3 regions of the Micromonospora sp. NPDC048868 genome follow, and region 3 is predicted to be linked to each of the others. Evidence: riboswitches for the same ligand, from Rfam matches in the RefSeq annotation. Region 3 holds a riboswitch; each other region holds the start of a gene.
The links. A riboswitch is a leader RNA that binds a small molecule or an ion and turns the genes downstream of it on or off. The one in region 3 is predicted to bind cyclic di-AMP.
Positions count from the first base shown of each region.

Region 1 (10,145 bases), on a different contig from region 3:
CTCGACGGCGGCACCTTCCGCTGGCCGAAGGACTGCTTCACCACCGGCACCATCGCCGGTCGCCGGGTCGACTGCATCTCGGTCACCCAGCAACTGCTGTTCCACAGCGGCTACGAACCGCGCGACGTGGACCGCGCCGACCTCGCCTGGTTGCACCGCCTCGCCACGCGCCCGGCGCCCGGCGACGAGCGGAGCCCCTGAGCTGGCGGTCCCTGCGGACCTGGGCTTCGCCGGAACCGTCCGGACTGGTCCATCGGCGGCTCTACCTGCCGGGCCCCGTCGTCGGGCTGGCCGGCTTCAGCCCGGACGCCGCCTCACGCCCGGGCACCATCCACACTGTGCAGCGGTCAGGCGGTCCGGCGGTCCGGCGGTCAGGCCGGGGTCAGGATCAGCCAGCCGAAGCCGACGACGTCGCGGTAGCCGGTGAGGTATTCGACGCGCCGCTCGTCGGCGAACGCGCGCGCCTCCGGCGTGCCGAGGCGCTCGATGCCCGCACGCCAGTCGGACTCGAAGTCGTCCCACTCGGCGAGGGTGGACACGGCGACGTGCAGCGGTCGGAACCCGGCGTCCACGGCGACCTGGGCCAGGCCAGCCAGGTCGGGCATGTCGCCGAAGACCTCGCGGACCTGCGCGTCGGGGCTGGCCTGGTAGAAGCCGTCAGCGAACAGCAGCCTGCCGCCGGGCAGGGTGAGCCGGTGCAGCGCGGCGAGGGCTCGCGCGGCGTCGCCCCAGATCTGGCCGGCCCCGACGTTGACGACGAGGTGGGCGGGCCGGTCCCAGGTGGCCGCATTCGCGCCGTGGAACGTGACCCGCTCGGCGGCTCCCCGCTCCGTCGCGCGTCGCCGGGCCCGTTCACAGTCGACGGCGTGGCGTTCGACGCCGTCGCCGGCGATGCCGTGAGCCTCGCACAGCCGCAGGAGCAGCTCACCGTTGCCGCAGCCCAGGTCCAGTGCCCGCCAGCCCGGCCCGGTGGGGGTCAACCGCCGGACCAGGTCCGCCACCCGATCCCCGCCGAGCGGCGAGTTGAAGGTCAGGTTGGCCGCGGCAGCGGCCAGGTAGGTACTGCGATCCTGGCTGTTCACCGGCACACGGTACGACAGTGGGCCCGTGCCCGAGGGGCGTCGGAATCGACGGTCGGGGCTCCCGTCCTGGTCGGCAAACGCCCACCGGGGACGCCGAAGGGCCCGGAACCGCGGAGCGGGCGAACTGACCTCGGCGGCTCGGAGTCGGGCACGGCGTGATCATGTCAGACCCGAGGAGGGCCGAGGAGCATCCGCGCGTTCGCGCTGGAAGGGAGCATCTGACCGAAGCTGTGGCTGGGAGCCCGTTCCTCGGCGGAGTGCTGTGGCAGCACCGTCGTACCCGGCGGGCCTCCACCTTTCCCGCCGGCGGCAAGCCCGCTCAGCTCTCTGGCTACCGATCCGCGGATGGCCCCTCGAAATCAGCCTGGCGCTCGGCTTGCCAGTTGGCGTGTCCCTTCAGCAGGTACCCGGTCCAGTAGATCGCGAACAGGATCAGGAAGCACGTGAAGAACACCCCCGAGACGATGCTCGCAATGATGAGACCTTCCCTGCCGTCGGACAGCCCATGTACGGCAAATCCGGCCAGGCCCAGAAAGAAGAAGATGATCATGTAGATCGGCAGCGCCGGGCTGTCAGCCGGGTGGGGAACGCGAGGCAGCCATGGGGCCTGAGGGTCTTTGTCGATCACGCCGTGAGTATCGAGGACGCTGGCGGTGAGAGCTAGCGGATCTCCTCGCCGGGCAGTCGTGGGCTGTCCGATGCCGACCGGAGGTCGCCGGCGCCGGCAATTCCCGGGGCTGATGGCACGCGGTCGCCACAGCCTGGTCCCGATCGCCGGTCTCTGGCCAATGCGGACGCGGCAGCACGCGCGAATGCCCTCCGCCGACTGATATACGACAGACGTCCGCAAACTGATCTGTCACACCCCCGGGCGCGCTGATCGCGGCATGAGCGTGCAGCCGACATGTTGTCGCCGGGTCGGGGGGCGTCGGCGGACCGCTGATAGCGACATCCCCGCATGCGGATCGCTCTCCGAGCCGGAAAACCGTTTGAGCCCTCCTTCCGCGTTCCGTAGGTTGCCGATGCCCCGTCACAGCGAGGACAGAGGACAGACCGCGTGACCCCGCCCGCTCTTTAGACCTGACGCCTTCCTCCGCGCATCTACAGGCCGACCCTCCCGTCGGTTCTGTCGGGCTGCCCGCGTGCGCCCGTTCATGCAGCGCTTGAGGCCGCGCGCAATCGGCCTCGTGTCAGGTCTTCAGAGAGATCATCATGTCTTCACAACCTCATACTGTGCTGCCCTGGATCGTTCGCCGGACCAGGCTTCCTCTGCTGTCGTTACGGTGCGTGGACTGCCGGTCGGAGTCGGCCACCACCGGCGAGGGCAGGTTCCGCGTCAACGCCAACGGCAAGCTGCTGGACGTGTGGCTGTTGGTCCGTTGCGTGTCCTGCAATCGGACGAGCAAACTTACCGTGCACGAGCGGGCGTCGGTCAGATCCCTCGATCCGGCGTTACTCGACGGCTACCACGCCAACGATCCGGAGCTCGTGGCGGCCACGCTGCTGGATCCGCTGCTCGCCCGGCGCAACCGGTACACCCTGGACTGGCAGGGGGCCTGGCGTCTGGACACCCCGCCGGCACAGCTCGACGAGGCGTGGCCCCTGCAGGTGGAGGTCGACTTCGAGGATCCGGTGCCGGTCCGCCCGGAGCGGCTCATCGCGCAAGGGCTCCGCCTCAGCAGAAACGAGGTACTGCGCCGGATCAAGTGTGACATCTCCCTGCGTCGTCCGACGAGCACCGGATTCACTTTCGTCGTGATGATGAGGGACTCGATGAACTGATCTGCACTCCCAGCGGTCCGAGTCACAGCCGCTACCACGCCACACACGCATATAGCGGGAATCAGAAGTGGGGACATGGGCCGGCTCGCCCTTGTCCCCACTTCTGACAACATCCGCTCGTTGCCGTCTACTGCAATCCTGGCTTGATGGTGCCGGGAAATGAGTGGGCATTCCGGCGGGTGCACAGCCTTGCCACGCTCAGGCCCTCGCTGGGTCCCCGCGCCCTGATCCCGCGCCTTAGCGTTGCAGGGTGGCAGCACCCCGCAGGGCACCGCCGTCGGAGATGAGCCGTCGGTTGACGTTCCTGTTCGCGTTGGCGGCGGGAGTGGCCATCGGCAACCTGTACTGGGCGCAGCCGCTACTCGGCTTCATTGCAGGCGACCTGCGCGCCGCGACCGCGACAGCCGGCTGGCTCGTCACCGCGACGCAGATCGGGTACGCCGTCGGCGTGCTGCTGCTCGTACCGCTCGGTGACGTCCTGGACCGCCGCCGGTTCGTCCCGGTGATGCTGTTGGCCTCGGCCGCCGCGCTGCTGCTGTGCGCGCTGGCGCCGTCGATCGGCCTGCTCCTCCTCGCACTGGGCGTGCTCGGCGTGACGACGATTTCCGGGCAGGTCCTCACACCGCTCGCCGGGGACCTGGCCGGCGACGCCCACCGCGGTCGGATCGTCGGCGTCGTCGGGTCCGGGACCCTCACCGGGATCCTGGCCTCCCGCACGATCAGCGGGTTCGTCGCCGGCACCGCCGGGTGGCGTACGATCTTCGTCCTCGCCGCGGTCGTCGCCGTCCTGCTCGCGGTCGTGCTCTACCGCGCGACTCCACCGCTGGCACCGCGGACGCGCATGCCGTACCCGCAGCTCATCGCCTCGATCGGCGCGGTGGTCATGCGGGAGCGGGCAGCCCGATGGACGCTGGTCCTGGCCGCCACAGGGTTCGCCACGTTCTCGCTGTTCTGGACGGCGCTGACGTTCCTGCTCAGCGGCCCACCGTTCCGGTACCCGGTAGCGGTGATCGGGTTGTTCGGGTTGGCCGGCCTCGCTGGTGTCCTTTCCGGTCTGCACGGCGGTCGTCTGCACGACCGCGGCTGGTCGCTCGCGGCCACCGGCACGGCCTGGGCACTGGCCCTCGGCGCTTTCGTCGTCGCGGCGTTCGCCGGCCGCTCCGTCGTACTCATCATCATCGCGATCATCATGATCGATGTCGCCCTACAGACGCAGGCTCTCCTCAACCGGGCGCGGCTGTTCGCCCTGTCCCACGAGGCCCGCAGCCGGCTCAACACGGCGCTGGCCACCGGCAACTTCATCGGTGCTGCTATCGGCTCCGCCGCCGCGACCACGCTCTGGTCCGCAGGCGGCTGGACAGCGGTCACGATCGCGGGAGCGGTGCTCTGCTGCTTCGCGCTCACCGTGTGGGAGCTGGGACGTCGGGGCCCACTCGTGATCGCTTCGCCGTGACGGAAAGGCGGGCCGAAGCAGCCCGATGACCCGGACGACGGCATGGCCGCAGAGTAGCCGACGCCGATAGCGGCCCGTGGCCTGATCACGGGCTGCGTCGCACCAGCTTCAGCAGGTGGGTCGCCGCGTCCTCAGCGGTGAAGTCGTGCACTCGGGGAACGTCGAAGGCCCCGGTCGGGATCTGTGTCCTGACCAGGGCCTTTCGCGTGGAGCGGGTGACGGGAATCGAACCCGCACTGTCAGCTTGGGAAGCTGATGTTCTGCCATTGAACTACACCCGCAGGCGGCACCACTGTACCTGAGTCGTCACGACGCTGCACCCAGGTACCCCTCCGACACCACCCGGCGCCGCGATCTTGGCAGCTAACGGCCCCCGGAGGGGCCTGAACCTACCAAGATCGCTCCGCGCCGCCGCCCGCCACGCCGCCACCCCAGTCGGGCCATCCTCAGCCCCATCACCACCCGCCCGCGCCACCGCTTCCCGGCCGCTGCCAGGGAAATTTCCACCGCGGCAACATATGGGCGTTCTCAAATCCTTCGATGGGTTGTAACGTCTGCCCAACGTTCCAGTCACGGCGTGACATACCCCCTGTCGCGCCGCCAGAAAGAGGTGGGCCCATGGGACTCCGTCCCAACCTGCTGACCCGGCGTACGGCCGGCGTCGCGTCGACGACCCTCGCGCTGCTGCTCAGCACCGCCGCCGTGGGTGTCGTACCGGCCGCTTCGGCCTTCTCCGCCGCCCCGACCGAGGTCTGCGTCGAGCCGGCCGACGTCCACTCGGACGCCCGCGTCAAGCCGGGCAGCGGCGCCAAGCACGAGCCGAACGAGCTGACCCTCGCGGAGACCCGCGAGCGCGAGGCCGACATGGCCGCCGCGCTGCGCGAGCGGGCCCGGTTCCGTGCCGGTGCCGGGGCCTCCACGATGGCCGCCACCGTCTCTATCCCGGTGGTGGTGCACGTGATCCAGGAGAACAGCACCCGGGCCGGCGGCAACATCCCCGACTCGATGGTCAACTCGCAGATCAACGTGCTGAACCAGTCGTTCAGCGGGGCGACCGGCGGCGCGTCCACCGCGTTCAGCTTCCAGCTTCAGAAGATCAACCGGGTGACGAACCCGTCCTGGTACCCGATCGTGTCGGGCTCCTCGGCGGAGCGGTCGATGAAGACCTCGCTGCGTACGGGCGGCAAGAACACCCTCAACATCTACCTGGGCGAGCTGAGCAACGGCCTGCTCGGCTGGGCGACCTTCCCGACCCGCAACCTCAGCAGCATGGACGGCGTCGTCGTGCTGAGCGAGTCGCTGCCGGGCGGCACCGCCACCAACTACAACCAGGGCGACACGGGCACCCACGAGGTCGGCCACTGGCTGAACCTCTACCACACCTTCCAGGGCGGCTGCTCCGGCTCGGGCGACAGCGTCAGCGACACCGCTGCCGAGGCGTCGCCGGCCTCCGGCTGCCCGACCGGGCGGAACACCTGCACCGCCCCCGGCGTCGACCCGATCACCAACTTCATGGACTACAGCTACGACTCCTGCATGTACCAGTTCACCGCCGGACAGGCCAGCCGCATGCTGACCGCCTGGAACGCGTACCGCGCGGCGTAGTCACGCCGTACGACTGCACCGGTGCCGGCCTCGCTCGACGGGGCCGGCACCGGCGTCTGTGCGGCCGGGCACGCGGGGGTCGGGCGGTGGTCACGGTGCGGCGCCCCGGAGGGGGACGGCCCGGGGCGCCGCACCGCGTCTCAGGCGGCGGGGCGGGCGGCGTGGTCGCCGACGCGCCCCGACCGGGTTTCGGGCACCAGCGCGGTGCCGGCGGCGGCCGCGCGGGGGTCGAGCCACACCTGGACGGCGGGCCGGCCGTGCCACTCGCTGGCGCCGCCCGCGACGCCGGACTCGCGGCGGGCCAGCATCGCCACGTCGACGGTGAACTCGAAGACCCGCCAGTCGACCTGCGGCGCGGCCCGGTGGCTGCGGGCCAGCCGGGCGACCCGGGCCGGGTCGGTCACCGGCCGGGCGTGGCCGGCGACGTAGGCTTCGTCGTCGCTCTCCTCCGGCGGGAACGAATGCAGCGCGTAGCGGCCGTCGCGCTCCAGGTCGCGCCGCTTGGGCGAGTCGACGACGAAGCAGAAGAGCCCCTCGTCGGTGATCACCGGGGAGACCGGGTGCACCCGGGGGCCGCCGTCGGCGCGGACGGTGGCCAGGTAGCCGAAGCCCGGCCCGTACTGCTGCATGAGGAGGCGGATCCCGTCGGCGAGGCGGGGCTCGTCGGCGGCGAATTCGGACCAGGAAGCCATGCCGGCATTCTATCGAACAATTGTACGAAGATGCACTCCGACACGCAGGTCACGCGTGTCGGTCGCTAAGGTGTGCGGATGCTGCTCTCCGATCGCGACCTGGCCTCCGAGATCGAGGCGGGAACGCTCGCGCTGGAGCCGTTCGAGCCCGCGCTGGTGCAACCGTCCAGCATCGACGTACGCCTGGACAAGCTCTTCCGGGTCTTCAACAACCACCTCTACACCCACATCGACCCCGCGCAGCAGCAGGACGACCTCACGTCGATGGTCGAGGTGCCGGAGGGCGAGCCGTACGTGCTGCATCCGGGCGAGTTCGTGCTCGCCTCGACGCTGGAGGTGATCACGCTCGGCGACCAGCTCGCCGGCCGGCTGGAGGGGAAGAGCTCACTGGGCCGACTGGGCCTGCTCACCCACTCCACGGCGGGCTTCATCGACCCGGGCTTCTCCGGTCACGTGACCCTCGAACTGTCCAACGTGGCCAACCTGCCGATCACCCTCTGGCCGGGCATGAAGATCGGCCAGCTCTGCATCTTCCGGCTCTCGTCGCCGGCGCGGCACCCGTACGGCTCGGCCGTCTACGGCTCGCGCTACCAGGGGCAGCGCGGCCCGACCCCGAGCCGCTCGTGGCAGCAGTGGCGCACCTGGCCGACCAGCTGACCCGACCCGCGGGCGTGCGGAGGACCCCCGCCGGGCAGAGGCCCTCCGCGCGTCTCAGCCGGGGCGGCCGTAGCTGTGGATCGGGCCGTCGTCGACCTTCTTCATCTTGATCGGCACCCCGGCGCGGGAGGCGTGCACCACCCAGCCCCCGCCGACGTACATGCCGACGTGGTGCAGGTCGCTGTAGTAGAAGACGAGGTCACCCGGGCGCAGCTCGCCCCGGCTGACGGACGCGGTGGCCCGGCGCTGCTGTGCGGCGTTGTGCGGCAGCGACACCCCCGCCTTCGCCCAGGCGGCGAGCATCAGGCCGGAGCAGTCGTACGAGTTCGGCCCCTCGGCACCCCAGACGTAGGGCTTGCCGATCTGCGCGCAGGCGAACTTCACGGCGGTGCCGGCCGGGCCGCCGGGATAGCCGGCCGGGCAGGGGGCGGGACGCAGCGGCCCACCGCCGCCGTTGCCGTAGACCCGCAGCCGAAGCTTCTGCAACCGGTCGATCTCGGCGTTGATCTGCTTCTTCTTCGCCGCGAGCTGAGCCTCGGTGCGGCCGAGCTGGACGACCATCTCGTCCAGCGGCGCCTTCTTGGCGGCCAGCCGGTCGCGCAGCTCGGCGACCTGCCGCACGTCCTGCTGCTGGTGCTGGGCGAACTGGTCGAGCAGTTCGAGCTGCCCGATCATCTCGCTCGGTGAGCGGCTGCCCAGCAGGGCGTTGACGGCGGAGACGTTCTCGCCCTTGTAGGCGCGGGCCGCCAACGCGCCGACCTTCTCCATCGCCTGGTCGACCTGCTTCTCCAGCGGCCCGATCTGCGCGGCGAGCGCGTCGGCCTGCTTCCGCCTGGCGGCCAGGTCCTGTCGGGTGGCGTTGTGCCGTTCGATGATCGGTTCGAGCTTGTTCCAGTCCTCGTCGATCTGCCGCTCGATCTCGGCGACAGTCGGTTCGGCGTGGGCCGCCGTGGCGCCGCCGGTCAGGACGACGGCGAACGCGGCCAGGGCGGCGAGGGCGGTGGTGCAGCGGTACCAGCGTGGGCGCGGCGCAGCCGTCACCGGGTCGGCGAGGGCCGACCGGGCCGACGGTGGCCGCGGGGCATGGTGTGCCACCGGGCTTCGTACTCCTTCTTCCGTACCGCCTACCGGGTTAGCTGACGGGTTCGGGCGGGAAGGGGCGCCCTACCGCAGGACTGCGGATTCACCCCGGGGAACCTGGGTCCCCGGCTCGCTCGGGAGCGACTCGGCGGTGTCGGACCGTCACCGCCCTGGTTGGACGGAATGTCACCGGCCGACGAAGGACCAGAGTAGAGACGACCGTTATCGATCCGCAACCCTACGGGCGGTGACACTCCGTACCCACCCGGATCGGGCGGATCCGCAACCCGGGCGACGAAGATTTCCTTCCTTCTGAAGTGTCTGGCGGGAAAGTATTGACCAGAGGCGGCGGGCGGGGCGAAGGTGACCCCACCTTTGCCCGTCCGAACTGGGGGTCTGATGCACCTGTCAGCGACATCGAGGAGCAGACGCGTCCTGCTGGCCGCCGCCGTGGCCGCCGCCATGGCGACGACGCCGCTCACCGCCGCCGGGTCCGCCGCCGCGGCAGCGCCGGTGAACGACCGGCAGCAGCAGTACGCCGCCGCGGCCGCCGAGTACGGCGTACCGGAGAGCGTCCTGCTCGGGGTCTCCTACCTGCAGTCCCGCTGGGACACCAACGCCGGCACGCCGAGCACCAGCGGCGGCTACGGACCGATGCACCTCACCGACGCCGAGCACGTCGCCGCCCTCGCCGGCGGCACGCACCACGACGAGGGCACCGAGGACCCGCGCGGCGACGAGTCCCGCCCGTCCCTGGCCGAGGCCGGCGAGCCGCCAGCCGCCACGCCTCCCGCCGAGGCCGCGCTGCGGACCGTTGACGCCGCCGCCGGGCTGACCGGCGCCAGCGAGGAGTCGCTGCGGACGGACGTCACGGCGAACATCCGGGGCGGCGCGGCGCTGCTGGCCGCGTACCAGAAGGAGATCGGCGCCCCGGTCGGCGCCGGCACCGACCCGGCGGCCTGGTACGGCGCGGTGGCCCGGTACTCCGGCGCGGACAGCGCCGACGCCGCGGCGGCCTTCGCCAACGAGGTGTACGCCACCATCGCCACGGGCGACAGCCGGGTGACCGACGACGGGCAGCGGGTCACGCTGGCCGGCCAGGCGGTCCAGCCGAACCGCTCCTGGCTGGACCGGCTGAACCTGCGCAAGCTCGCCCGGCCGGACGGGCTGGAGTGCCCGGACGACATCTCCTGCGAGTGGATCCCGGCGCCGTACGAGAACTACGGCCCCACCCTTGGCGACTACGGCAACCACGACCTGGGGAACCGTCCCACCCAGCAGAAGATCGAGTACATCGTCATCCACGACACCGAGGGCTACTTCGGTCCCAGCGTCAACCTGGTCAAGGACCCGAAGCGGGTGGGTTGGCACTACACCCTGCGCTCGGTGGACGGGCACATCGCCCAGCACATCAAGACCAAGAACGTCGGCTGGCACGCCGGCAACTGGTACGTGAACGCCAAGTCCATCGGCCTCGAACACGAGGGCTTCGCCGGGCACGGCACCTGGTACACCGAGGCGATGTACCGCACCTCCGCCAAGCTGGTCCGCCACCTGGCGCGGCAGTACAACATCCCGCTGGACCGCAACCACATCATCGGGCACGACAACGTCCCCGGCACCGTCGCCGCGAACGTACGCGGCATGCACTGGGACCCGGGACCGTACTGGAACTGGTCGCACTACTTCGACCTGCTCAAGGCGCCGTTCAAGTCGACCGGCACGCACCGGACCGGGCTGGTCACCATCGACCCGGACTTCGCCACCAACCAGCCGCCGTTCACCGGCTGCAAC
Region 1 covers NZ_JBICUN010000010.1:179,405-189,549, forward strand. Annotated here, with positions in the region: gene ACGFNF_RS18330 (nucleotidyltransferase domain-containing protein) at 1-201, shown strand, start outside; gene ACGFNF_RS18335 (methyltransferase domain-containing protein) at 372-1,082, opposite strand; gene ACGFNF_RS18340 (hypothetical protein) at 1,414-1,710, opposite strand; gene ACGFNF_RS18345 (DUF1062 domain-containing protein) at 2,370-2,864, shown strand; gene ACGFNF_RS18350 (MFS transporter) at 3,115-4,317, shown strand; tRNA gene ACGFNF_RS18355 (tRNA-Gly) at 4,525-4,598, opposite strand; gene ACGFNF_RS18360 (zinc metalloprotease) at 4,936-5,922, shown strand; gene ACGFNF_RS18365 (pyridoxamine 5'-phosphate oxidase family protein) at 6,063-6,614, opposite strand; gene dcd (dCTP deaminase) at 6,693-7,271, shown strand; gene ACGFNF_RS18375 (NlpC/P60 family protein) at 7,326-8,366, opposite strand; cyclic di-AMP (ydaO/yuaA leader) riboswitch at 8,379-8,512, opposite strand; gene ACGFNF_RS18380 (N-acetylmuramoyl-L-alanine amidase) at 8,751-10,145, shown strand, end outside.
Region 1: another riboswitch for cyclic di-AMP. It lies ahead of ACGFNF_RS18375 (NlpC/P60 family protein); the one in region 3 lies ahead of ACGFNF_RS27505 (coiled-coil domain-containing protein).

Region 2 (10,145 bases), on a different contig from region 3:
GCCGGAGCACACCCTGCTCGCCGCCGAGACCGTCGCCCAGGCGTCGCTGGACGTGCTGATCTCGGACCTGACCGGCCAGGTCATCGACGTACGTCGCGCGCCCGGCGAGGTGCCGGCCCAGCCGGGGCCGGCGCGGGTCGAGCGGGACGCCAGCCCGGCCGACGCCGGCTGACGCGGATTTCGGGCCACGGCGGGAAACGGAGCCGACATGCGTGGTGACCTGGTTCGGAAGCTGCTCGCCCGCGCGCTGGCCACCGGCCTGGCGGTGCTGGCGTTCCTCGTCGTCGCGCTGACCGGCGCGACCGGCTGGGGGCTGGGGCTGGCCGTGGCCGCCCTCGCGGCGGCCACCTGGGAGCGGCGGGTGCGCCCGGGCGCCGACAACGCCGCCGAGACCACGCTTGTCGCGGCGGCGATCCTGGTCGGCTACGCCCGCCGCCTCGACGCCGGGTTCGATCCCGCGCTGGCCGTGACCGCACTGGCCCTGCTGGGGCTGGTGCTGCTGGTCAACCCGCTCCGTGACGCCGGCGGCCTGGAGGTGCGCGCCGCGAACCTGCCGGTGCGCTCGTGGACGCCGCTGGTCGCCACCCGCCTCGGCGACGCGCTGGCGGGGCTGCTCGCCCTGCTGGCGCTGGCGGCCGTCGCGGGCCTGCCGGCCGGTGTCGCGCTGGCGGCCGTCGCCCTGGTCGCCGCCGGCGCCGCGGCGGTCGGGCTGGACCTGGCCCGGCGCAAGTTCCGGCCGGGGGCCGGCGGTTCGGCGGTGTCCCGCGCGCTGCGCCGGCACCAGCCCGAGTTCCTGCTCCACTTCTCCGCGCCGCCCGGCTCGGAGTACCAGGTCACCATGTGGCTGCCGTACCTGGAGCGGATCGGCCGGCCGTTCCTGGTGATGGTGCGCGAGCCGGAGTTCCTGCCCCTGGTCGCCGCGGCCACCAGCGCGCCCGTGGTCTACTGCCCCACCACCAGGGCCATGGACGAGGCGCTGGTGCCGAGCCTGCGGGTGGCGTTCTACGTCAACCACGGCGCGAAGAACAGCCACTGCATCCGCTACACCCAGCTGACCCACGTCCAGCTGCACCACGGCGACAGCGACAAGGCCCCCAGCGCCAACCCGGTCTCGGCGATCTTCGACCGGATCTTCGTCGCCGGCCAGGCCGCCGTCGACCGGTACGCCCGCGCCGGGGTGGACATCCCGGCGGAGAAGTTCGTCGTCGTCGGCCGCCCGCAGGTCGAGTCGATCGAGGTACGCCCGGAGCCGGCGCACGGGCGGGCCAACCCGACAGTGCTCTACACGCCGACCTGGACGGGGCACAACGCGGACGCGAACTACTGCTCCCTGCCGGTGGCCGAGACGCTGCTGCGCCGGCTGCTCGACCGGGGCGCGACGGTGATCCTGCGGGCCCACCCGTACACCTCGCAGAACCCGGCGTCCGCCCGGCAGCTGGGCCGGCTCACCGAGCTGCTGTCCGCGGACCGGGCCCGCAGCGGCCGGCAGCACGTCTTCGGGGCCGCCGCCAGCCGGGAGCTGACCCTGACCGAGTGCGTGAACCGCTCGGACGCGCTGGTCTCCGACGTGTCCGGGGTGATCTCCGACTACCTCTACTCCGGCAAGCCGTACGCGGTGACCGACATGGTGGACTCCGGTGACCGGTTCCCCGAGCAGTTCCCGCTCGCCGGGTCGGGCTACGTGCTGCGGCGCGACATGGCGAACGTGGACGAGGTGCTGACCGCGCTGCTGGACACCGATCCGCTGGCCTCGGCGCGGTGGGCCACCCGGAGCCGCTACCTGGGCGACTTCCCCGCCGAGTCGTACGCCGAGGCGTTCCTGGAGGCCGCCCGGCGCCAGCTCGACGAGGGCTGGAAGACGCCCGCCCCGCGCACGGGCGGCGCGACCGGCCTGCCGCTCGACCCGGACGAGGCGACCCTCTCCCCCGCCACCTGACGCCCCGGTCGGGAGGCAGACCGGTCGCGACGGCGGACCTGTGGGCCGGGCCGTTCGTGGGGCACGTCAGCGGTACGGCTCGACGAGGTCCAGGACCGCCTCGGGGGCCTCGACGTGGGCGTTGTGCCCGAGGCCGGGCAGGACGGCGACCGGCACCCCCAGCTCCGTGAGCTGGGCGTCGGTGACCATGGGGTCGTGCTCGCCGCGGGCCAGCAGCACGGGCACGTCGGTCGCCGCCAGCAGGGCGGGCAGCTCCGGCGCGCCCACGCCGAACGCGGCCGGGTCCATCGCCAGCCGCCAGCGGCCGTCGACCTGCCGCAGCCCCGCCTCCACGACGGGGTGCTCCGGGGCGAAGAGCCCGGTCAGGCCGGCCACCCGCAGGTAGCGGCGGGCCGCCTCGTCCCGGCTGGCGAACCAGGTCACCGGCCGGGCCGCCAACTCACCCGCCTTGGCCAGCTCCGCCGGCGACCAGACGGCCTTGATGCCGAGCCCGACGACGGCGTCGACGGGCAGTCCGGCGCCCCGGGCGGCCAGCGCCAGCCCGACCACCCCGCCGAGGGAGTGCCCCAGCACGACGAGCCGGTCCCCCGCCGCGAGCCCCGCGCCGATCCGCGCGGCCAGCCCCGGGAAGGAGTACTCCGGCAGCGGCGGCGACCAGCCGTGGCCGGCGAGGTCCGGCGCCAGCCACCGCCCCGCCCACCGACGCTCCAGCAGCGGCGCCCAGGGCAGCCACACGTCGCCGGTCGCGCCCATGCCGTGCAGCAGCAGGAGCACCCGCCGGCCGGCCCCGTCACCCGACTCATCGACCATGGGCGCAGTGTGCCACCCGTCGGACGCCGCGGGCGAGGGCCGTGACCCGGACACGACATCGGGCGCCGACCCCCCGGGTGGGGAGCCGACGCCCGACGGAGTCGCTCAGGCGGAGTAGCCGCGGGTGGCGGCCCAGTTCGCCAGGGCGATGGTGCTCATCCAGTACGACGCGGTCGCCGGGTTCGCCGAGTCGGCGATCTTCACCAGCCGCCCCTCGTCCTGGTAGCCGACCACCGCGACGTAGTGGCCGCCGGGGAAGGAGTGCCAGCCGCCGTCGGTGTCCGTGGCGCTGCCGGCGACGTTGACCACGACGCCCCGCCCGTCGGCGATGGCCGCGACGACGTCGGCCTGGAGCCGGTCCATCTGGGCCGGGGTGGCGGCGCCACCGGGGATCATCCGGGTCCGGTACGGGTCGCCCTTCACCGTCGCGTTCAGCACGCGGGTGGTGTCCTGGGCCGAGTCGGTACCCATCTGGTCGGTGCCCAGCTGGGCACCGAGGGCGTCCTGGCTGCGCGCGATGCCGGCGGCGCTGAGGGCGTGCCGGACGGCCGCCGGACCACAGTTGTAGAAGGTGGTCTGGGCCTGGTAGTCGTAGTCCAGGCTCTTGGCGGCCGGAGGCTTCGGCGGCGCCGGCTTGCGGGTCAGGTCCGGGTCCGGGGCGGCGCTGGACGCGCTGGCCGACGGGGCGGCGCTGGACGCGGCCGGGGCGGCGCTGGACGGGGCGGGCGCGACCCGGGCCTGGCTGCGCGAGGCCGCGGCGTCGTCCCGCAGCTCGGTGGCGGCCACCGGGGCCTGCGCGACGGCGGGGTCCTCGTCGGCTCCGGCCAGCAGCGCGCCCGTGCCCGACGCCAGCACGAGCGCCGCGGCGGACGCGGCGGCCAGCTGGTACGGACGCTCGGACGTGAGGCGACGCAACTGTCGCTTGAGGTGGTGCTTCACGGTTTCCTCCACGGGCTCGGGGGTGAGCGGCCGTCGGTCCGCGCCGAGGGCAGGGCGGACCGCCGCGCGGACGGGAGTCCGGGCGGGTGGTGGACCACTCAGGGGATGCGCCCGGGACGCCGGGCGACGGACGGTGACCGGTGGGTCAGCTCATGACCTGCGGGCGGACGAGCGCGGTCACCGCGGCGCCGTGGAGACGGCGGCACAGCCGAGGGGTGTACGGGTGTGGCATGAAGATGGAACTCCTTCCGACACCGCCGACCGGGTTAGCTGACGGATTCGGGCGGGAAGAACGCCCTACCACGGGCCCACGGCCCACGGATTCACCCCAACGAGCACTGGGTCCCCGGTTCGTCGTTCACGATTAGGCGGGTCGGCGCGGCGTCGCCTCTGGCGATCGGGTACCGCACCGGACGCGCCGACATTACTGGCCGGTCCGCGCCCTGCCAACCCCGTCCCACCTGCCTAAACCTTGATCGGGAGACAATTTTTGCGGGCACTTCGCCACTGACGCGACTCAATGGGACGACCGTTTCTGCACGCACCTTGGGGCGACAACGGGACAAGTGGCGGACATCGGCGCCGAAACCCCGGCTGGAATCGACCGGGCCGCGCCCGATGACCGGTTCGACGGCGTGGTGACCGGCGTCACCGAAACGGTGGGGATTCGTCGCCCGGACTCTCCGGCCGCCGGGGGCGCTCAGCGCGAGTCGGCGTACGTCGTCCGGTGGTCGTCCTGCGGATCGGCGGCCCGGGGGCGCGGCACGGCGTTGCCCCGGTCCCCCGGCGCCGCCCCGGGGCCGCCGGGGTCCTGCCCGGCGGCGTCCCCGTCCCGCGGCGCCCGGGCCGGCCTACGCGGGGTGAGCAGCCGCATCATCGGCGTCTCGACGAGACGGTGCAACAGGCCGGCCAGGGCCAGGTTGACCAGCAGGAAGCCGAGCACCACCGCCAGCCCCCACCAGCCGGTGAAGCCGACGCCCCAGTCACCGGTGAGCCGCAGGACGGTGATCATCACGAGGACGTGCACCAGATAGAAGGCGAAGGAGACCTCGCCCAGCCAGATCATCGGCCGGGACCGCCACGGCGAGCGCCGCCCGCGCACGTCCGCGTCCGCCGCCGCGGCGATGACCAGGATGTACGCGATCGAAAGCAGCGCCGCCCACAGTTCGGCGCGGACCCACTGCGCGGCGACCACCCAGGTCGCCACGAAGAGCAGGCTGGCCAGCGGCAGGCCCGGCCCGCGCCACCGGCCACGCCGCATCAGCTCGGCGGCGGCGACGCCCATCCAGAACTCCAGCGACCGCACCGGCGGGAAGATCTGGGTGAACCACCAGCGGCTCTCCTCGGGCACCAGCACCTGGGCCGGCCAGAGCGCCAGGATGAGCAGCGGCACCGCGACCACGACGGCCCACAGGGCCCACGGCCGGGCCCGGCGGATCAGCGGCAGCGCCAACGGCAGGCAGAGGTAGAAGAAGAACTCGCAGGACAGCGACCAGCTGACCGTGTTGATGCTGTAGAAGTGGCCCGGCCGCGGGTCCCACGCCTGGAGGAGGAACAGGTTCTCCACCGCGACGAACCGGTCCACGGGGTCGGCGAACCAGGCCGCGACCGCCAGGGCCGCCACCCACAGCACCACGTGGCTCGGCCAGATCTTGGCCACCCGGCGCCGCCAGAACGCCCGACGGGTGTCGGTGGGTCGGGCCGACCAGACCAGCACGAAGCCGCTGAGGATGAAGAAGAACTGCACGCCCGACAGCCCGAGGGCGAAGGCCCAGTCCACGACGGCCTTCTGGCCGGGCTCGGCGATGATGCCCATCGTCGCGACGTGGAACCCGAAGACGAGCAGGGCGGCGACCCAGCGCAGCCCGGTCAGCGACGGCAGGCGGCTGGCCGGGGACGCGGGCCGGGCGGCCGGCGCGACGGTCGCGGCGTCGTTCATGCCGGCATCCCGACGATCCGCAGGGTCACCAGCACGTACGTCTCCTCCTCGACCCCGTCCTCAGGCGCCCCCGAAGGGGCTCCGTGGCGGTCCACCGGTCGGCGCCGCCCCGCCGGGCACCCTACCCGCCGGGCCTGAGGCTCTGTTCCGTCCCGTCCGCGAGTGCCCGTTCTGTCCCGTGGGGGAATCCCGTTCCTCCCGTCCCTCCGTGACCGTTGCGTCCCCATCCGTGACGACGGTGGCGGGCATCCGGGTTGCGGCCGAACGGGTGGCTAGTATTCCCAGACCCGGAGGTGACGAGAGGCGGGCGAATGCACAAGCGAATCCTGATGCGGGCGAAGAAGGGCCCGTTCGACGTCTACTCGCCGGAGGAGACGCACGAGCGGAACTGGATCGGCGACAACAACGGCAACCTCGTCTTCAGCCACGCCGCCCACAAGCTCCTGCGCACCGCCACCGCCGAGATCACCTCGACCGAGTTCAGGATCGACCCGCGCGACGCCGACATGATCAACGAGCGGTACGACGTCTACGTCGTACCGCTCGCCAACGCCTTCCGCCGCAGCTACGCCCACCGCGTCGAGGCCATGACGAAGCTCATCGAGCAGTTGAAGATCCCGGTGGTGGTGCTCGGGGTGGGCGTCCAGACCGACGTCAACGGCGACCGGGAGTACCTCCGCCCCATCGACGACGTCGTGACCCGCTTCGTACGGGCGGTACTCGACCGCTCGCACAGCATCGGCGTACGTGGCGAGATCACCCGTGACTACCTGCGCGCCCTGGGCTTCTCGGCCGTCGACGTGATCGGCTGCCCGTCGATGTTCCTGCACGGCGACAGCCTGCGGGTGGAGAAGAGGAAGGCGTCCCTGTCGCCCGACGACAGGCTCGCGCTCACCGTCTCCCCGTACGTCACGTCGATGGCGGAGATCATCGCCCGGCACCACGAGCGGTACCCGAACCTGCGCTACCTGCCGCAGGACCTCAAGACGCTCGGCACGCTCCTCTACGGCGACGCCCCCGACGACCGGGGCAGGACCAGCAAGATCCCGATCCACACCTCGCACCCGCTGTTCACCGAGGACAAGGTGCGGATGTTCGTCGACCCCTGGACCTGGATGGACTACCTCTCCGGGTTCGACTTCGCGTTCGGCACCCGGATCCACGGCACCATCACCGCCCTCATCGCCGGCACGCCCGGCTACCTCTTCGCGCACGACTCGCGCACCCTGGAACTCGCCCGGTACTTCGAGATCCCGCACCGGGTGATGAAGGACGTGCCGGTCGACGTCGACGCCGCCCAGCTCTACGCGGAGGCGGACTACACGGCGCTCAACGACGGCCACAAGTCGCGCTACGAGACGATGCTCGCCTTCCTCGCCAGGCACGACCTGGGCCACGCCTTCGCCGACGGCGACAGCGCGGCCCGGTTCGACGCGCAGGTGCGCTCCACCGCCTTCCCGCCCGCCGTACGCCCGGCCGCCGCGACCGCCCCCGACGCGCTGCTGGAGCGGATCCAGTGGCTGCGCGACCGCAACGTCGAGCTGCGCAAGGAGACGGAGACGCTGCGCGGGCAGCGCCTGCAGACCCGGGTCAAGCAGGTGATCGGCGGCCGGGTGCGCCGGATACTGAACCGCTGAGGCGGGGTTCGCACCGCCCGACCGGCCTCCCTCGCCGGCGGCCGGCGGGCGGGCGGGCGACGCGTCCGTACACCTGTACCAACACGGCAGGTACGCTGGGCGGATGACCGGGGCCGCCTACCAGCCGTCGATGTTCGACCTCACCGCCGCCGGACCGTCGCTGAGCCCGCTGGCCGACCGGCTGCGCCGGCACCCGCTCACCCACGGCGCCTGGGTCGACCATCTTCCCGGCTGGATCACCGGCTCCGACCAGGTCTTCGACGTCCTGCTGCGGGACGTCCCCTGGCGGGCCGAGCGCCGCACGATGTACGACGCCGAGGTCGACGTGCCCCGGCTGCTCTGCTGGTACGCCGGGCACCGCCCGCTGCCGCACCCGCTGCTCACCGAGGCGCGCGCCGCCCTCACCCGGCACTACGCCCCCGAGCTCGGCGAGCCCTTCGTCACCGCCGGCATGTGCCTCTACCGCTCCGGCCGGGACAGCGTCGCCTGGCACGGCGACACCCAGGGCCGCTCCGCGCACACCGACACCATGGTCGCCATCGTCTCGTTCGGCTCGCCGCGCACACTGCTGCTGCGGCCCCGTGGCGGCGGCGACAGCCTGCGCTTCCCACTCGGCCACGGCGACCTCGTGGTGATGGGCGGCTCCTGCCAGCGCACCTGGGAGCACGCCGTGCCCAAGACCGCCCGCCCCGTCGGGCCCCGCATCAGCGTCCAGTTCCGCCCCGCCGGCGTCGCCTGACCCGCCCCGACGGGCGGCAACGGTTCGCGGGCCCGAACAGCCCCGCCCAGGCCACCAGCCGAACCACTGCCGGGCCACCGGCCGGGCCGCACCGGGCCTCTGCTAGAAACGACTCCTGGGTTTCACCTGCGCCCCCGTCACCTCTTCACGACGCGAAGGGCGTTCCATGACCCAGTCCTCCACCGAGCCGCGCTCCCGTTGGTCCGCCTGGGCGGTCCACGGCGACGGCCGGTCCATCCGCCCCGGCGACGTGGTCCACCCCGACGAACGCCTCTCCTGGCCGCGCACCCTCGGCGTCGGCGTGCAGCACGTCGTCGCGATGTTCGGCGCCACCTTCACCGTGCCGCTCATCACCGGCTTCCCGCCCGCCACCACGCTCTTCTTCTCCGGGCTCGGCACGCTGCTGTTCCTGCTGATCACCGGCAACCGGCTGCCCTCGTACCTCGGCTCGTCCTTCGCCTTCATCGCGCCGGTGCTGGCGGCCAAGGCCGGCGGCGACATCGGCCCGGCGCTCGGCGGCATCGTCGTCGCCGGCGTGGCGCTGGCCGCCGTCGGGCTGGTCGTCCAGCTCGCCGGGTCGCGCTGGATCGACGCGCTGATGCCGCCCGTGGTCACCGGGGCGATCGTCGCGCTGATCGGCCTGAACCTCGCCCCGGTCGCCTGGGACGGCGACGGGAGCGGCACCGGCGTGAAGGCGCAGCCGCTGATCGCGGTGGTCACCCTGGCCGCCATCCTGCTCGCCACGGTGGCCTTCCGGGGCTTCCTCGCCCGACTCTCCATCCTGCTGGGGGTGGTGGTCGGCTGGGTCCTCGCCGCCGTGCTCGGCGACCTGGATCCGAAGGCCGTCGACGGCCTGCGGGACGCCGCCTGGGTCGGCCTGCCCGAGTTCCACGCGCCGAGCTTCAGCCTACGGGCGGTCGTGCTGGTCATCCCGGTGATCCTGGTGCTGATCGCCGAGAACGCCGGGCACGTCAAGGCGGTCGCCGCGATGACCGGCCGGAACCTGGACCGGGACATGGGCCGGGCGTTCATGGGCGACGGGCTGGCCACGATGCTCGCCGGCTCCGGCGGCGGCTCCGGCACCACCACCTACGCGGAGAACATCGGCGTGATGGCGGCGACCCGGGTCTACTCTACCGCCGCGTACTGGGTGGCCGGCCTGACGGCGGTGCTGCTCGGGCTCAGCCCGAAGTTCGGCGCGCTGATCCTCACCGTGCCGGCCGGCGTCCTCGGCGGCGCCACCACCGCCCTGTACGGCCTGATCACCATCCTCGGCGCGCGGATCTGGATCGAGAGCCGGGTGGACTTCCACGACCCGGTGAACCTGATGACCGCCGCCGTCGCGGTGATCGTCGGCGCGGCCAACTACGCCCTCACCGCCGGCGACCTCTCGTTCAACGGCATCGCCCTGGGCACCGCCGCCGCCCTGGCCGTCTACCACGGCATGCGCCTGGTGACCCACCTACGCGGCACCACCCCCACCCCGGACCCAACCCGGCCCCCGCCCCGGCCCTCGCAGCGTTGATCATGAAGTTAGCGGGGCAATATGCCCGATTCCGACCAGCCAACCTCATGATCGACGGGGGCAGGTGAACCGGCGGGGGCGGGACCGTCGAGCAGGGCTGGGTGGGGCGCAGGGAGCAGGAAGGGCCGGCTGCGGTGCAGCCGGCCCTTCCTGCTGACAGGTCAGTCGCGTTCGATCTGGTGGCCGACGACGGTGGGGCCCAGCATCACGGCGAAGCCGGAGCCGTCGCGGCGCGGGTCCGCCGCCGGCAGCTCCACCGGCTCGCCGGTGGCGGTGGCGGCCACCGGACGCGACCCGACCCAGGCGACGGCCACGTCGGTCTCACCCTTGAGGAAGCGGTGGGCGCGCACTCCGCCGGTCGCCCGCCCCTTCGCCGGGTACGCCTGGAACGGCGTCACCTTCACCGTGGCGCCCGTGGAGGTGACCACCATCGGCTCGCCGTGACCCGGATCGTCGGTGCGGACCGCCCCGAAGAACACCACCCGGGCACCGGCGGGCAGGTTGATGCCCGACATGCCGCCGCCCTTGGTCCCCTGCGGCCGGACCAGCCCGGCGGCGAACCGCAGCAGCGACGCCTCCGACGTGACGAAGGTGAGCGTCTCCGCGCCGTCGGTGAGCCA
Region 2 covers NZ_JBICUN010000005.1:318,772-328,916, forward strand. Annotated here, with positions in the region: gene ACGFNF_RS10890 (D-ribitol-5-phosphate cytidylyltransferase) at 1-172, shown strand, start outside; gene ACGFNF_RS10895 (CDP-glycerol glycerophosphotransferase family protein) at 209-1,936, shown strand; gene ACGFNF_RS10900 (alpha/beta fold hydrolase) at 2,003-2,746, opposite strand; gene ACGFNF_RS10905 (C39 family peptidase) at 2,852-3,697, opposite strand; cyclic di-AMP (ydaO/yuaA leader) riboswitch at 3,926-4,066, opposite strand; gene ACGFNF_RS10910 (acyltransferase family protein) at 4,386-5,624, opposite strand; gene ACGFNF_RS10915 (polysaccharide pyruvyl transferase family protein) at 5,936-7,261, shown strand; gene ACGFNF_RS10920 (alpha-ketoglutarate-dependent dioxygenase AlkB) at 7,365-8,000, shown strand; gene ACGFNF_RS10925 (uracil-xanthine permease family protein) at 8,167-9,525, shown strand; gene ACGFNF_RS10930 (DNA topoisomerase (ATP-hydrolyzing) subunit A) at 9,687-10,145, opposite strand, start outside.
Region 2: another riboswitch for cyclic di-AMP. It lies ahead of ACGFNF_RS10905 (C39 family peptidase); the one in region 3 lies ahead of ACGFNF_RS27505 (coiled-coil domain-containing protein).

Region 3 (10,145 bases):
CGTGGAGTACGCCGTCACGGTCCTGGGCACGCCGCTGGTGGTGGTGCTCGGTCACGACTCCTGCGGGGCCGTCCAGGCGGCTCGTGCGGCGGACGCCACCGGCACCCCGCCGGTCGGGCACCTGTGCGCCGTGGTGGACGCCGTGGTGCCCAGCCTGCGCCGGGCCGCCGCCGAGGGCGTGCACGACATCGACGGCATCGTCGACATCCACATCGCGCACACCGTCGAGGCGATGCTGGGCCGCTCCGCCGTCCTCGCCGCGGAGGTGGCCGCCGGCCGCTGCGGGGTGGTCGGCATGTCGTACCGGCTGACCGCCGGCGAGGTGCGGACGGTGGCCGAGGTGCCCGCCCGTACGGCCGACGCGCCGGAGGCGGCGGCCAGCGCCGCGCTCGCCTGACTCCGTTCGCCCGGCAGGTCGTCGCGGCGGGCCCGCACGACGACAGAGGGCCGCTCCCGCGTCCGGCGGGGCGGCCCTCTGTGTACGTGTGTCCCGGCTAGAGCAGCGACACGTGGACGTGGTCGGTGTGGTTCGACGGGCCGCTGTAGGAACTCCAGCCCGTCGCCGGGAACCAGATCTGTCTGTTCCAGATCACGTAGTAGATGCCGAGCCGGTCGGCGTTGCGGACCAGGAACGCGGTCAGGTTGTTGCCGTACATGTAGGTGTCGTCGTTGTGCCAGGGGGAGAAGCCGCTCCTCTGCAGCGACCAGTCGCAGGCCCGGCCCTTCGGGTGCTCGTACGGCCCGCCGGGGCGGTAACAGCCGACGAACCGGTTGAAGCCGGCCCGCTTGACCTCCTTGTACATGTGCAGGGTGCGCGCGGTGATGCGGCCGGAGGTGGTGGGGTCGTCCTCGGTGGGTGACAGCGGCGTCCAGTCGCCGTCGGCCGTCCGCCCCGGCGCGATCTTCGCCACCGGCGAGGTGGCGACCACCTTGCCACTGGTCAGCCCTCTGCCGCCGACCAGCGCGAGCGCCTTCTCCGCCTCCCGCTTGCCGCGCGCCATCTCGTTCGTCAGCTTCTGCTGTTCGCGGACCTCGGTGTCGAGCGCCAGCTTGGCCTGCTCGGCGCGGTCCTTGACCGCGTTCACCTCGGCGAGCTTCTTGGAGTTGACCAGGTTGAGCTCGTCGAGGGCGGCGGCGCGCTTGACGAACGAGTCGGGGCTGGCGGTGTCCAGCAGCATGGACACCGCGCCGATCCGCCCGGTGCGGTAGGACTGGGCGGCGATCTGGCTGACCTGGGGGGCCAGCGCGTTCAGTTCGGCCTGCGCCCGGGAGACCTCCAGGGCCAGTTCGAGCTGGCGCTTCTTCGACTTCGCCAGCTTCGCCTTGGCCTGCACGTAGGACCGGTTCCGGGCCTCGATGAGGTCGTCGAGCAGCTTGGGCTCGTCGTCCCCGTGCCCGGAGGGCTTGGGCGGGGTGGGCGCGGCCGCCGCCGGGAGAGGCCCGGCGAAGACCGCCAGAGCGGCGAGTACGGCCACCACGGGCGTCAACCAGCGGCGTAGGGGTGCCGTCACAGTTTTCCCTTCCGTCGACCGCCGACCGGGTTAGCTGACGGGTTCGGGGCGGAAGTGGCCCCTACCGCTGTCGCGGATTCACCCCACGTACCTGGGTCCCCGGTTCGCCTCGCGGCGATTGGGCGGCGGCACCGCAGGCGCCGCTGCGCGCCTTCGGCGGTGACCGGCAGCGAGGTTACCCGAGAACGCTCCCGGGGATCTACGTCCCTAAGCCGACTAAATGCGTTATTTCGTAATGGCGGACGGTGACCAGTGACGCGTTTATCAGGCTGAACGTCCTGTTCGGTCACGCTGAGGAGCGTCACCATGCGGTGTCCGTACTTCTGCGCCCGTCGGGCCATCCGGCGGGAGCGGCGGACGGCGTGTCCCCACGCGGCCCGCTGAGGGCCTCCAGCGCCTCGGACCGGTCGGCCGCCGGCCGGGGAGTCGGCGCGGTCGCGGGCGCGGCGCGGTCGGTGGCGTCCCCGCCGCGTCGGCCGGCCGTGGTCACCAGGGCCGCCAGCGCGGTGGTCAGCGGCACGGCGGCGATCAGGCCCAGGGTGGCGACCGCGCTGCGGACGATCTCCTGGGCGAGGAACTCGCTGGTGAGAAGTTGGGTCACCGCCCGCGAGTCGGCGGTCAGCAGGAGCAGCACCGGCAGCGAGGCGCCCGCGTACGCCAGCACGATGGTGTTCACCGTCGAGGCGATGTGCGCCCGGCCGACCCGGGTCGCCGCCCGGTAGAGCTGCGTCCGCGACAGCCCGGGGTTGGCGTGCGCCAGCTCGGTGACCGTGGCGGCCTGGGTCACCGTGACGTCGTCCAGCACGCCGAGGGAGCCGATGATGATCCCGGCCAGCAGCAGCCCGTGCAGGTCGACGTCGGCCTGGTACATCGACAGCGTGGTGGCGTCCTCGGAGCCGAACCCGGTCAGGTGGGTCGCGGCGGTGGCGATCGTGCCGAGGACACCGGTCAGCACCAGGCTGCCCAGCGTGCCGAGCACGGCGACCGAGGTCTGCGCGGTCACGCCGTGGGTCAGGTAGAGCACCACGAACATGATCAGAGCGGCGCCGACGACCGCGACCAGCAGGGGCGGGTTCCCGGCGCTGATGCCCGGCAGCACGAAGGTCAGCAGGATGGCGAAGCTCGCCGCCAGCCCGCCCAGCGCGGCCAGCCCGCGCCACCGCCCGAAGGCGACGATGGCGGCCGCGAAGAGCGCCACCAGCCAGACCAGCGGCTTGCCGCGCTGGTGCTCGGCGATGTTGTAGGTGCTGGCCGTGGGGTCGGCGGGGTCGGTGAGCTCGACCAGGATGATCTCGTCGTCCACGGCGACGGTCGGCGCACCGGGCCCGGCCGGGATCGGCGTCTGGATCTGCTGGCCGGCGTCGGGGCCGTCCTGCACCCGTACGGTGACCGTGCCGCAGGGGCCCTGCGGCGCGTCGGGGCTCCCCTCCGGGGCCTCCGGGGCGGGCGGGCACGGCTCCGTCACCACCCGGGTCACCGTGCCGTGATAGCGGGGTGCGTCGGTGCCGGTCGCCGGGTCGGGCGCGTCCCACGGCCACAGCACCAGGGCGGCGATCAGCGTGGCGACGAAGAGGGGCACCACCGTCGCGACGAGGATCCGCCGCACCCTCGGCGGGGCGGACGGAGCGGGACGGGTGTGGTCGGCGCCCAACGTGAGTCTCCCAACGAGTCCAGGGCGGGGTACGGGCCGGCGGGCCGGTCGGTTCAGCGTCGCCACGGGTGCGGGGGCGGGAACCGCCTCCACGTGGCACTGTGGTCACGTGCCGTGGCCGTCGGCTCCCGTCCGGCGACGGACGGTCGGCGCTATCGCCCGGCGGAGGGCGCGGCGCGGGTGGTGCGGAGTCCGGAGGGCCACCGGCCGAATGGTAGCCACCCCGGCATCGGGGCGCAGGTCGTGCTGGTGGTGTCGCGGCGCGGACCTTCGCCCGCCCGCCCGGCACGCCCACGCGCGGGACCTGCGCGCGCCCAGCCGCCCAGGTTCGGCTGCCCACGCGCGGGACCCATACGTGCCCGACCGGCCCACCTGCGCCGTTGACGCGCGGTAACCAGTGCCGGCCCGCACACGTGCGGGGGCCGGCCGTGGGTGGTGCCCCTGCGGCACGGGCCGACGCGCTAGCGTGAGGGACGTGCGGACGACGGTGACGGCGGCGCGTGGCGCGCGGCTCCTGCTGCTCGTCGGCACGCTGCTCGGGCTGGCCGCGATGCACACGATCGGCCACGACTCGCACCAGACGGGTCATCCCGCGAACCCATCGGCGCACGCCGCCGCCGCGCCCGGCCCGCACGCCGCCGCCGCGCCCGGCCCGCACGCCGCCGCCGCGCCCGTTCCGCACGCCGCTCCCGCGCCCGTTCCGCACGCCGCTCCCGCGCCGGCACGGCACGCCGCCCGGGTGCCCGTCGTCTCCGCCAGGCACGCCGCTGTGGTGTCCGCCGCGCATGCCGCTCTCGCGCTCGTGCCGCCCCCGCGGGACGTCGGCGCCCCGCACGCCGCCGGGCCGGCCCTCCAGACCGTCGTGGGCTGTCCCGGGGGCTGCGCCTCCGAGGAACTCCTGCCCGCTGGCGGCCGCACGGGGGGAGGGCTGCCCGGGTGGGGCGTGTGCCTGGCGGTGCTGGGCGCGTTCACGGCCGCGCTGCTGCTGGCGGCGCTGCTGTCGGTCCGCGTACGCGCCGTCGACCCGACCGGGGGCAAACCGGTCGGCGCCTTCCCGCCGCCCCGGGCCCCGCCGCCCCGGCCGGTCGGTCTGCGGCTCGCCACGGTCTCGGTGCTGCGCAGGTAGGACGCGTTCGACGCGGTGCGGTTGCACGCCGTTCCGCGTCCCCGTCATGCCGCGTACGTTCCGACACCGAAAGGTTCACCATGACCACTCGTACCCTCGCGCGCCGTGCCGCCCTGGCCGGCGTCGCCGTCACCGCCGCCCTCGCCCTCGCCGCCTGCGGCGGCGACGACCACTCGTCGCCGGGGGCGGGGCACGGCACCCCCGGCACCGGCGGGCCGGCCGCCACCGCCACCGGTGCGGCCGCGTTCGGCGATGCGGACGTGATGTTCGCCCAGATGATGATTCCGCACCACCAGCAGGCGGTGGAGATGGCCGAACTGGCGCCGACGCGGGCGGCGGATCCGGAGGTCAAGCGGCTCGCCACGGAGATCAAGGCCGCCCAGGGACCCGAGATCGCCACGATGAGCGGTTGGTTGGCGGCCTGGGGGCGGCCGGTGCCGTCGCCGGGCGGCATGCCGCACATGGACCACGGGATGCCCGGCATGATGTCCGACGCCGACATGGCGAAGCTGGCGGCTGCCACCGGCCGGGAGTTCGACCGGCAGTTCCTGACCATGATGATCGCCCACCACGAGGGCGCGATCACCATGGCCCGCGACGAGCTGGCCCGGGGCGTGAACGCGGAGGCCAAGGCACTGGCCCAGCAGATCGTCAGCACCCAGCAGACGGAGATCGACACGATGCGCAAGATCCTCGGCCGGTTCTGAGTCGCCCGCCCCGGCGTCCCCGACCGGGGGCGCCGGGGCACCGTGGCCGTACCGCCCCGGGGGCGCCGGGGCGCCGCCATTGGATCCGGCCGGGAGGGGCCCGGCGCACGGATCCTTCCGGGAGGGGCCCGGCGCACGGAACCGGTGCGCCGACGGACGAAGGAACCGGCCGGTGGTCAGCCGCGCTTCATGAGGCGGCCGACGGCGGCCATCATCTCGGTGGCCATCTCGTCGGCGCGGCCCTCGGCCGCGCCCTCGCGCATGCAGTGCCGGGCGTGCCCGTCGAGCAGGCCTAGCGCGACCTTGTCCAGGGCGGCCTGGATCGCGGAGATCTGGGTGAGCACGTCGATGCAGTAGCGATCCTCGTCGACCATCTTCTCGATGCCACGGACCTGCCCCTCGACGCGGCGCAGCCGCGCGAGCAGCTGATCCTTGGTGGCGGTGTAACCCCTGGTCGGGGTGGGCGTCGGTGTGGTCATGGGGTCGAGGATACCGTACCCCTCGGGGGTATGGTACGTTCGCTCGTGACCGGGATACCCCCACCGGGTACCGGTACGTGGCACAGGCACCGGTCCGCCTCCGATTTACCCCTGGGGGGTATAGGCTGGGGGCGTCGAGAGGAGAGTTCCATGATCACCACGACGTACCAGGTGCAGGGCATGACCTGCGGGCACTGCGCCACCGCGGTCAGCACCGAGGTCGGCGCGATCCCTGGCGTCAGCGACGTCCAGGTCGACGTCGCCGCCGGTCAGGTCACCGTCACCAGCGAAGGTCCGTTGGAAACCGACACCGTGCGCTCCGCCGTCGACGAGGCCGGCTACGACCTCGTCGGCGCCTGACAGCGGGCACGGGGGAGACGAGGCACACCATGAACACGGCGACGAAGCTGAGCGGTTTCGCCCTCGGCCTCGCGGTGGTGTTCGGCGCGACGTACGGGGTCGGCCGGGTGGCCGACCCCGTGGCGCCGCCCGCCGAAGCCCCGCACGACGCCACCGGGGGGCACGGGAACGGCGGCGAGGACGGACACGGGGGCGACAACGGCGCGGCGGCGCACCTGCCCGGCGGGCTGCTCGTCTCCGACCGCGGCTACACCCTGCGCCCGGTGGACGCCCCGGCCGGGCAGTTCGCCTTCCAGGTCACCGGCCCGGACGGCCGGGCGGTGACCGCGTACGACGTGGCGCACGACAAGCGCATGCACCTGATCGTGGCCCGCCGCGACCTCTCCGGCTTCCGGCACGTGCACCCCGAGATGGCGTCGGACGGCACCTGGCGGGTCGACTCGCCGCTCGCCGGGCCCGGCGTCTGGCGGGCGTTCGCCGACTTCACCCCGACCGGGGGCGAGGCGCTGACGCTCGGCGTCGACGTGACCGTCCCCGGCGCGCTGACCGGGCGACCCCTGCCCGCCCCGGCGACCAGCACCACGGTCGACGGCTACACCGTCACGCTCGCCGGCGCCCCGGAGCCCGGCCGCACCGCCGAGCTGACCCTGACCGTGAGCCGCGCCGGCGCGCCGGTCACCGACCTGGAGCCCTACCTGGGCGCGTACGGCCACCTGGTGGCGCTGCGCCAGGGCGACCTGGCATACCTGCACGTGCACCCGCACGGCGAGCCGGGCGACGGCCGGACGCGGCCCGGCCCCGAGGTGAGCTTCTCGGCGGAGATGCCGTCGGCCGGGGCCTACCGCCTCTACCTGGACTTCAAGCACGGCGGCGTGGTGCGCACCGCCGAGTTCACCGTCGTCGCCGGCAGCCCGACCGCGCCGGGTGTACCGGCGGCGACCAGCTCCCCGACGGCGGGCACGCCCGCCGCCACGAGCTCCCCGACCGCCGGCGCCGACCACGGCGTCCCCGGTCACGGGCACGACTGACGGGAAGCATGATGACCACCAAGCCCTTGCTGACGGCACCGAACCAGATCGAGCTGGCGATCGGCGGGATGACCTGCGCCTCCTGCGCGGCCCGGATCGAGAAGAAGCTGAACCGGATGGACGGGGTGACCGCCACCGTCAACTACGCCACGGAGAAGGCCACCGTCCGGTACGCCGACGAGGTCACCCCGGATGAGTTGATCGCCACGGTGGAGAAGACCGGCTACACGGCGGCCCTGCCGCCCCCGCCCACGCCCGCCGGCGGCGAACCGGCCGCCGAGCCGGTGGACGAGCTGCGCGGCCTGCGTACCCGGCTGTGGGTCTCGGCCGTGCTCACCGTGCCGGTGATCGTGCTGGCGATGGTGCCCGCCTGGCAGTTCGACTTCTGGCAGTGGCTGTCGCTCACCCTGGCCGCCCCGGTCGTGGCCTACGGCGGGCTGCCCTTCCACCGGGCGGCCTGGATCAACCTGCGGCACGGCGCGGCGACCATGGACACCCTGGTCTCGCTCGGCACCCTGGCGGCGTTCGGCTGGTCGGTCTGGGCGCTCTTCCTCGGCACCGCCGGGACGCCGGGGATGACCCACCCGTTCAGTCTCGCCATCAACCGCTCCGACGGCGCCGGCAACATCTATCTGGAGGCGGCGGCCGGCGTGACCGTGTTCATCCTCGCCGGCCGCTACTTCGAGGCGCGGGCGAAGCGGACCGCCGGCGCGGCCCTGCGGGCCCTGCTCGAACTCGGCGCCAAGGACGTCGCCGTGCTGCGCGGCGGCACGGAGACCCGGATCCCGGTGGACCAGCTCGTGGTGGGGGACCGGTTCGTGGTGCGGCCCGGCGAGAAGATCGCCACGGACGGCGTGGTCGACGAGGGCACCTCGGCGGTCGACGCCAGCATGCTCACCGGCGAGTCCGTCCCGGTCGAGGTCGGCCCGGGCGAGCCCGTGGTCGGCGCGACCGTCAACGCGGGCGGCCGGCTGGTGGTCACCGCCACCCGCATCGGCGGTGACACCCAACTGGCCCAGATGGCCCGGCTGGTCGAGCAGGCACAGACCGGCAAGGCGGCGGTGCAGCGGCTGGCCGACCGCATCTCCGGCGTCTTCGTGCCGATCGTGATCGCCCTCGCGGTGGGCACCCTCGGCTGGTGGCTCGGCAACGGGTCGGGCGGCACCGCCGCGTTCACCGCCGCCGTGGCGGTGCTGATCATCGCCTGCCCGTGCGCCCTCGGGCTGGCCACGCCGACCGCCCTGCTGGTCGGCACCGGCCGGGGCGCGCAGCTCGGCGTCCTGATCAAGGGGCCGGAGGTGCTGGAGTCCACGAAGCAGGTGGACACGGTCGTGCTGGACAAGACCGGCACCGTCACCACCGGCCGGATGACGCTCGTGGACGTGGTCCCGGCGGCCGGCGAGGAGCGCGCGGAGCTGCTGCGGCTCGCCGGGGCACTGGAGTCGGCGTCCGAGCACCCGATCGCCCGGGCCGTCGCCGCCGGGGCGGCCGAGGCGGGCGTCCTGCCGCCGGTGACCGGTTTCGCCAACGCCGAGGGGCTCGGCGTGAGCGGGACGGTCGACGGCCGGGAGGTGCTCATCGGTCGGCCCCGGCTGCTGCGCGAGCACGGCCTCGACGTACCGGAGGAGGTCGCGCGGGCGGCGGCCACGGCGGAGGCCCAGGGGCGGACGGCGGTGCTGGCCGGCTGGGACGGCCGGGCCCGCGGGGTCCTCGCGGTGGCCGACGTGGTCCGACCGACGAGCCGGGCGGCGATCGCACAGCTGCGCGCGCTCGGCCTGACGCCGGTGCTGCTGACCGGCGACAACACCACCGTCGCCCGTGCCGTGGCCGCCGAGTTGGGCATCGACGAGGTGGTCGCCGAGGTGCTGCCGGCCGACAAGGTCGACGTCGTGCGGCGGCTCCAGGACGAGGGGCGGGTGGTGGCGATGGTGGGCGACGGGGTCAACGACGCCGCCGCGCTGGCCCAGGCCGACCTCGGCCTGGCGATGGGCACCGGCACGGACGTGGCGATCGAGGCGTCCGACCTGACCCTGGTCCGGGGTGACCTGATGGCCGCCGTGGACGCGATCCGGCTCGCCCGGCGCACCCTCGGCATCATCAAGGGCAACCTGTTCTGGGCCTTCGCCTACAACGTGGCGGCACTGCCGCTGGCCGCCGCCGGCCTGCTGAACCCGATGATCGCCGGCGCCGCGATGGCCTTCTCCTCGGTCTTCGTGGTCGCCAACAGCCTCCGGCTGCGGGGCTTCCGCCCGGTCTCCTGACCCTCCGCATTGTGCCGCCGGCCCCGTCCGTCAGGGGCCGGCGGCACCGGTCGTGGCGGGCCCGGCGGCCTGCCGGCTGGCGGCGGTGGGTGACCGGACGGTTGGACGGTGGCGGTGCGGGGTATTCGAGGGGCGTACCGGCACCGCCAATCCGGAGGTTGACATGGGTTTCGAGGACAAGATCAACAACACGACCGAGGACGCGGCCGGCAAGCTGAAGGAAGGCGCCGGCCGGGCCACCGACAACGAGCGGCTCGAGGCCGAGGGGCGCAACGACCAGGCCAGCGCCAAGCTCAAGCAGGCCGGCGAGAAGATCAAGGACGCCTTCAAGAGCTGACCCGCGTACGCGCCCTCCGCCGGACCGGTCTCCAACCGAGCCGGCGGAGGGCGTACTGGCGCGTCCGGCGGACGTTTCCCCCGGCAGGCGCCACTCGTTGGCAGGTCGACGTCCCGCCGCCCGGCGCCGGCCGCACCCGTGCCGTCAGCCCCGGGAAGGCCGAGACCCCGAACGGGAGGTCCCGTGTCCCGATCCGTCGTCTACGCGCGCCGCGCCGCCGCCACGGTGGCGCTCGGGGTGCTGGCCGTGGGATGCCAGGACACCGCGCGGGAGGAGGCCGCCCGGCCCGGCGCGGCCCCGCCGAGCCCGACGGCCCTGGCGAGCGCCGCCCCGAGCCCTTCCCCGGTCGCCACGACCGCCGCCAACACCGTCGAGGTCTGCCGCGAGGTCGACAAGCTCATCCTCGCCGGCAGCCGGCGGATCGCCACCGACTCGGCGGCCTCGGTCACCCGCGACCTGACCGGTGAGCAGGTCGCCGACCAGCTCCGGCGCAACCTGGCGGGGCTGGCGGACGACGTACGCGCGCAGGCCCGCCGCGCCGCCGACCCGGAGATCCGCGCCCTGATCCAGGAGACCGCCGACCGGATCGACGCCGGTTCCCGGGCGTCCCGGCCGGCCGCCTGGATGGACTCCACCTTCACCGCGATCCCACCGAAGCTGACCCGCGAGTGCCGCGCCTGAAGCC
Region 3 covers NZ_JBICUN010000024.1:78,962-89,106, reverse strand. Annotated here, with positions in the region: gene ACGFNF_RS27510 (carbonic anhydrase) at 1-397, shown strand, start outside; gene ACGFNF_RS27505 (coiled-coil domain-containing protein) at 495-1,511, opposite strand; cyclic di-AMP (ydaO/yuaA leader) riboswitch at 1,515-1,646, opposite strand; gene ACGFNF_RS27500 (YibE/F family protein) at 1,813-3,162, opposite strand; gene ACGFNF_RS27495 (hypothetical protein) at 3,638-4,288, shown strand; gene ACGFNF_RS27490 (DUF305 domain-containing protein) at 4,369-4,995, shown strand; gene ACGFNF_RS27485 (metal-sensitive transcriptional regulator) at 5,172-5,474, opposite strand; gene ACGFNF_RS27480 (cation transporter) at 5,625-5,834, shown strand; gene ACGFNF_RS27475 (hypothetical protein) at 5,864-6,862, shown strand; gene ACGFNF_RS27470 (heavy metal translocating P-type ATPase) at 6,871-9,123, shown strand; gene ACGFNF_RS27465 (CsbD family protein) at 9,287-9,460, shown strand; gene ACGFNF_RS27460 (hypothetical protein) at 9,644-10,141, shown strand.